2 linked regions of the Solitalea canadensis DSM 3403 genome follow. The protein of the gene in region 1 interacts with the protein of each later gene in a pairwise test. Links are inferred from orthologs where the notes say so. Each region holds a gene or a part of one and is shown in the gene's direction. Other genes may lie near its edges.

Region 1 (3,169 bases):
TGCAAAACGCTCGGCACTCTGCGTCCATAACAGAAATTTAATTCCAGATTGATTGTATTTTCCGTTTACCAGTTTCTCAGGGTGCAGGTCAAACTGTAAGTAGTAACAATATAGGAATGGCGAAAGTGCAACGAAGAAGGATAACAGTCCTATCAGCCATTTACAATTTAAAAAGGTTCGCCATTCACGCTGATAAATTACATAACAAACCAAGGCACTACCAGCTACAATAACTGCAATCATGCCTTTTGTTGCCACTGCCAATGCAATTGCTGCGCTACCTATTATGATTGCAGCTAATTTATCGGTTTGAAGGAATCTGGTTAATTGCCATATGCCTAAAATAAGAAAGCTCGTTAATAATGAATCGGTTCTTACATCATGATTGGCTATTATAATAGATTGGGAGGTAATGAAGATTAATGCTGCAATCTTGCCAATTTCTTTGTTGTATAATAGTTTGCCTAAGCTGTAGGTTGAGTAGGTTGCTAAAATCGTAAATAGGAGAGAAGGTAAACGATAGACCCAATCGTGTAAACCGAATAACTTAAACGAGAGTCCGGAAAGCCAGAATAATAAATGAGGCTTGTCTAAGTAATCATATTCTTTAAAAGTGAAAACCGAACGACTAATGATATCAACAAAATCATGCTGCTGATACATGCGCATTGCGATACATGCATATTCATTTGCATCAGGCTCTAGCAGTGGAAAGCAAAGTCCGGTGAAATAAACGATTAAAGATAAAGTAAACAATAGATTATAAGTCCGATTACTTATAGGCTGATCCATACGTTTTGTTTAGTTGCTAAAAGTAGGTGTGCATTGAAAACGAATCGTTAAATCATTATTAAGTTAACAAAATGCGGACCGTTGCAGGTAAAAAACTTATTATATTTATCGTTTAATAAGGCCTATTCATGAGTTTAATAAAACCATTACCTACACTTGCGCTCGTTTTACCCTGTTTTAACGAAGAGGATGTGTTGGGTATCACTATTCCACACTTATCAGCATTGTTGAATTCTTACATTGAGAACAAACTGATTTCGGCGGATAGTTTTGCTTTATTTGTTGATGATGGGAGTAGAGACCGTACCTGGAACATATTACTGACCAATCAATCGCCCCATGTAAAATCCATTAAGCTGAGTCATAATGTAGGTCACCAATACGCACTAATGGCGGGATTAACCTATGTTACCAATAAAGTTGATTGTTGTGTTTCGTTGGATGCTGATCTACAGGATGACAGCTCTGTTATCGAACAAATGATACAGGATTATCGTCAGGGCTCGCAAATTGTGTATGGTGTACGAGGGAGTCGGAACTCGGATAAACAAATGAAGAGTGGTACAGCTCATTTATTTTATCGATTAATGAAACAGATGGGCGTTGATTTAATTTATGACCATGCCGACTTTAGGTTATTGTCAAATAAGGTTTTGGTCGAACTGCAGCACTATAAAGAAGTAAATCTCTTCCTTAGGGGATTGTTCCCAATGATGGGCTTTCAATCGAGTATTGTTTATTATGCAAGAAAAGAACGAGTTGCAGGGAAAACAAAATACCCATTTAAAAAAATGCTTCATTTGGCTGTAGATGGGATTACCTCATTTTCTAACCTTCCGTTAAAAATGATCACTTATATTGGGTTCACCGTGTTTGTTGCTTCCTTTTTGATCAGTTTATGGGTGCTTTTCCAACGTTTCTATGGTATAACCGTTCCAGGTTGGGCATCTATCACATTACCAATGTATTTTTTAGGTGGAATTCAATTGCTTGCTTTAGGCGTTATTGGTGAGTATTTAGGTAAGATTTACATGGAAACCAAAGCCCGTCCGAGATACCACATTGAAGAGGAGGCTTAAGAGAAAACACACACAAGTCAAATGTTCTCGCATTTGAATTCTCATTAGAGAATCCTCATCCATTTAAGAATTCTTTATCGATACTTTAAAAGGTATACCTATAACTTTTTTGCCTCTTTGCTAGAGATATTTAATTTTCTTAACTTTAAGTTAATCAGTTTTTTACCTAAACAAATTGTAATGAAAACGCTTAAGTTTTTGGCTGTTACTCTCATTGCACTTGTAGCCATTTTTGTAATATTGGGCATCTGGGCCCCGAAAGACTACCAACTCGAAAGAAGTATAAACATCAATGCTCCTGAAGATATTGTATATGATCACATGGTTCATTTTAAAAAATGGGGATTATGGTCGCCATGGAAACATTTTGATCCAAAAATGAAGGAAACTTATCAGGGGACGGACGGGGCAATAGGGGCAACCTATCATTGGGAAGGTAACAAGGAAGTTGGCGAAGGGATTGTGAAAAATATTGCTGTTGCAGAAAATCGCATGGAGTATAAAATGATATTTATTAAACCCTTCGAAAGTGAAGCTGATGGTTGGGTGATGACTGAACCTTTGCTGGAAGGAACTAAGGCAACATGGGGATTTAAGGCACATTATACCTTTCCATACAATGTTATGATGATGTTTATGGACATGGACAAATCGATAGGCGGAAGTTTTGAAGAAGGCTTGCACTTATTAAAAGAAGTTAGTGAGCGTGAAGCTAAATTTGGAAATGACACACTCTTAAGAAAATGATCAGCATCATAAAAAAACCGACTCATTAAAAATGAGTCGGCCAATTGTGGATGATATAGGTTGTATATGAAGAAAGAGACGTTTTAGTAACTTTCTCAAGCTTATTCAATATTACTAATAATTTTTTTAATTAAACAATTTTATTTTACAAAATAGTTAAAAATATTTTGAATTAATTATAAAATTGAGAATTTGAGTTTTAGAGTCAGTTTTTAAAATGCCGCTTTAGCGATTCGTTTAATCGTTTCAGACTTACCCATCGTATAATAATGTAGGCAAGGCGCTCCTAAATCAATTAGTCCTTTCGATTGTTGTATGCACCATTCAATACCTACTTCTCGAACTTCTTTATCTGTTTTACAATCCATTACAGCATCTGCTAAATCTTCAGGAATGTCAATATTAAACACCTTGGGCAGTAAGGTTAACTGTTTTTTAGTGGTAAGAGGTTTTAATCCGGGAATTATTGGAACATTTATTCTGTTATCACGACAGGTTTTTACAAACGATGCATACTTTTCATTATCGTAAAACATCTGTGTAACAATGTA
Region 2 (4,044 bases), 2.8 Mb from region 1 along the record:
AGACCAGCAAATAAAAGCAGGTATGTACGGTACTGCAAACTTCTCATTACCACAGGCTACTCCAGGTATCCTTATTTCTCGTGGTGCTTTTGTTGGTGGTGTTAACAGTAACCAAATTTATGTGGAGGAAAATGGTGTTGCTAAACTTCATAAAGTTGTAGCAGGACAAATTATAGGCGATAAAGTAGTTGTCGAAAGTGGTTTGAACGAAGGTGAAACTGTAATCACAAGCGGTCAAATCAATCTTACAAATGGCACTAAGGTAGCTATCCAGAAATAATTAACCGCAAAGACGCCAAGACACAAAGCATATAATTGACTGTTGTAAATAACAGGCTAATAAAAACAATTGAGGATATAGGTTTCTCAAATCCAATATCCCATGTCTCAAATCTCATTTTTTAGATGAAACTAACAGAAGTATCTATAAAAAGGCCCACCATTGTTGTGGTGATCTTTACCGTACTTACACTGATGGGACTGTTAAGTTACTTTTCGTTGAATTACGAATTGTTACCTAAGTTCTCATCGCCAATGCTAACTATTTCAACCATTTATCCGGGAGCATCTCCTAATGAGGTTGAAAATACCGTTACCAAGAAGATAGAAGATGCGGTTGCATCCATGGAAAACATTAAAAAGATCACTGCTCGTTCGGTTGAAGGTGTATCCATTGTAACTGTTGAATTAACAAGTAATGCTGATGCTGACATAGGTTTACAGGAAGCTCAGCGCAAGGTAAACGCAATCTTGTCGGATCTTCCTGAAGATGTTAAAACACCAAGTTTGAACAAATTCTCTTTGGATGATCTACCAATTATGACGTTGGCTGCTACAGCAAGTATGGATGGAGCACAGTTGTATGACTTGATTGACAAACGGATTCAGCCTGCCCTATCTCGTATTCAGGGTGTCGCTCAAGTAAACCTTATTGGTGGACAAGAGCGTGAGATTCAGGTTAACATTAATGCGGATCGTTTAAAGGCTTACAACCTTTCAATCATGCAGGTAATGCAAGCGATCAGAGGTGCTAACCTTGACTTCCCTACCGGCAAAATCAAAAACACTAATAACCAGGTATTGATCCGTTTAGCAGGTAAATTCAAAACCGTTGATCAAATGCGTGAAATGGTTATTTACAATTCGCAGGATGGTTCTCAGGTTCGTTTGAAAGATGTTGCCGACGTTCAGGATGCTCAGAAAGATGCTGATAAACTAGCTCGTGTTGATCGTAAAGGAGCAATTGCCATTCAGATTCAGAAACAATCTGACGCAAATGCGGTGAATGTAAGTAAGGCTGTTAAGAAAGCGATTTCACAAATTGAAAAAGATTACGGTAAGCAAAATCTTAAGGTTAAAATAGCTAATGATACTTCAGACTTCACCCTTGAAGCTGCTGACTCAGTAATACACGACTTAATGCTGGCGATCTTCCTGGTTGCTGCGGTAATGTTGTTGTTCCTGCATAGTATGCGTAATGCCTTGATCGTAATGATTTCTATACCTGCTTCGTTAGTTGCAACATTTATCGGGATGAAGATCATGGACTTTTCACTGAATCTGATGTCGCTAATGGGTCTTTCGCTGGTAGTAGGTATCCTTGTCGACGATGCGATTGTAGTATTGGAAAATATTTACCGTCATATGGAGATGGGTAAAAACCGTGTAAAAGCAGCATTCGATGGTGCTAAAGAGATCGGGTTTACTGTTATTTCCATCACGTTGGTAATTGTGGTTGTGTTCTTACCTATCTCATTAACTAATGAGCTAGTATCTAAAATCTTGCGTGAGTTCTGTGTGGTGGTAATGATTGCAACCTTATTGAGTTTGTTTACCTCGTTCACCATCATTCCGTTACTGTCTTCACGTTTCGGTAAGTTGGAGCACTTGACCAATAAAAACCTTTTCGGTCGTTTTATCCTTTGGTTCGAAGCTAAGCTTTACAAATTTACCGAATGGGTAACAGGTATCCTTAAATGGGCCTTAAATCACAAACGCTATACAATTGGTTTGGCATTAGCCTTATTAGTCGCATCGTTTATGCTGGTTGGTAAGGGCTATATCGGTGGCGAATTTATTGCTCAAGGTGACCGCGGACAGTTTATTGTTCAGTTAGAATTACCTAAAGATGCATCTGTTGAACAATCAAATAAAGTAACTACCTTAACCGAACAATTGCTTGCTTCGAAAAAAGAGGTGCAATCAATGATTACCACAGTAGGTCAGAGTAGTGAGGACGGATTTGGTGTAACACAGGCAACCGCTTATAAATCAGAAATCACCGTCACCTTGGTTGATGCAAAATTGCGTAAAGATCCATCTGATATTTATGCTGCTAAGCTGAAAAATGAGCTGATGGCTAAACTTCCGGGTGTAAAAATCAAAACTACACCAGTAGGTTTATTGGGTACTGCTAACCGTGCTCCTGTAGAGGTAGTTGTTATGGGTACCGACCTTGATAGTGTAATGGCTTTTGCAAAAGTGGCTTTGGCTGAGTTAAAAGCAACCAAAGGGTCTAAAGATGTTAAACTTTCAGTAGAAGAGGGTAACCCTGAGATCAGCGTACAAGTTGACCGTGATAAAATGGCTGCTTTAGGCTTATCAATGGACGCTGTAGGTGGTACCATGCAGGTGGCATTTAATGGTAACACTGATGCTAAATTTAGCCAGGGTGAATACGAATACGATATCAACATCCGCTTTGACGACTATAACCGTAAAAGCATTGAGGATGTATCAAATATTACATTTATAAATAACAAACAACAGCCTGTTAAACTATCGCAGTTTGCTACTGTTACCGAGAGCTCAGGACCAAGCCGTTTAGAGCGTCGTGATAAGAGTACTTCTGTGTCTGTTCAAGGACAGGTTGTGGGTGTTGCTTCAGGTGCTGTTTCCCAACAATTAAAAACCAAACTCGATGGGATGAAAAAACCTACAGGTGTTACCTTCGTTATGGGTGGTGACGCTGAAAACCAAGGTGATTCATTCAGTACTTTAGGGGTTGCGTTATTGATTTCGATTATATTAGTTTACCTGATCATGGTAGCATTATATGACAATTATGCGTATCCGTTTGTAGTTATGTTCTCGATCCCATTGGCAATGATAGGTGCATTATTGGCTCTTGCATTAACCAATAATACATTGAACATTTTCTCAATCCTTGGTATGATCATGTTGATCGGTCTGGTAGCGAAAAATGCGATCCTAATCGTCGACTTTGCTAATCAGGCAAAAGAGGAAGGTAAAACCACTGATGAGGCCCTTATTGCTGCCAACAATGCCCGTCTGCGTCCAATCCTGATGACTACTATTGCGATGGTTATCGGTATGCTTCCTTTAGCGTTGGCTACTGGTGGTACAGCAGCTATCAAAAATGGTTTAGCATGGGTAATTATTGGTGGATTGATCAGCTCAATGTTCTTAACACTGATCATTGTACCGGTGGTTTATAAAATTATTGACATGTTCTTAGCAAAATTTGGTATGAACAAAGGCAATAAAGAGATCATTGAACAGTTATATGAAAAGGATGATGATCAAAAAGTTATCCAACATAAACATACTCATGAAGATGAATTAATGAGTATATAAAAATTTAAAGTTTTCTTTAGTTTTAAGTGGTTAGTTGAGCTCCTCTCCGAATTGAGAGGGGCTCTTTTTTATGTCATAGCTGTTTTCTTTTTAATTATCGGTCGAAAAGGCTATCTTTCTATTATTAAACTTATTTTCAGATGGTTATCAAAGAATTGCTTGAAAAGCTCGAAACCTCCCCTATTCCTGTTGCAGGTGCCTTACATGCAGGAGAAAATTTTAGGGTATTAGTTCTTGCCTTCAAAAAAGGAATGATTCTGAAAGAGCATAAAGCGCATACTCCCGGCAAACTCACAGTTGTAAACGGTCGGGTGGTTTATACAGAAGGTGAAAAGAAAATACCGCTCTCGGTTTATGAGCACACAGATATTCCACTGGGAATTCCACATACAGTTGAAGCACTGGAAGATTCTGTTTGTTTTTTAACACAAGGGTGAATAACATTCA

What was found.
Region 2: the proteins of SOLCA_RS15720 (region 1) and SOLCA_RS03940 interact in binary tests that used the Bacillus subtilis proteins (3 or more experiments, as listed by UniProt). The link is inferred for Solitalea canadensis DSM 3403 from one-to-one orthologs.

The regions. Positions count from the first base shown.
Region 1 is NC_017770.1:3,784,700-3,787,868, reverse strand. What follows is about bases 60-2,895. They hold SOLCA_RS15720 (glycosyltransferase family 2 protein), read left to right. Parts: upstream 60-920; coding sequence 921-1,871; downstream 1,872-2,895. Other genes in these bases: SOLCA_RS15710 (methylenetetrahydrofolate reductase), read right to left, coding at 2,831-2,895; SOLCA_RS15715 (SRPBCC family protein), read left to right, coding at 2,052-2,618; SOLCA_RS15725 (glycosyltransferase family 39 protein), read right to left, coding at 60-792. Also shown: more of SOLCA_RS15725, read right to left, coding at 1-59; more of SOLCA_RS15710, read right to left, coding at 2,896-3,169.
Region 2 is NC_017770.1:981,663-985,706, reverse strand. What follows is about bases 87-3,797. They hold SOLCA_RS03940 (efflux RND transporter permease subunit), read left to right. Parts: upstream 87-405; coding sequence 406-3,597; downstream 3,598-3,797. Other genes in these bases: SOLCA_RS03935 (cupin domain-containing protein), read left to right, coding at 3,738-3,797; SOLCA_RS03945 (efflux RND transporter periplasmic adaptor subunit), read left to right, coding at 87-280. Also shown: more of SOLCA_RS03945, read left to right, coding at 1-86; more of SOLCA_RS03935, read left to right, coding at 3,798-4,034. UniProt on the Bacillus subtilis protein: Required for self-resistance to surfactin, an antimicrobial lipopeptide surfactant produced by B.subtilis. Also required for swarming motility.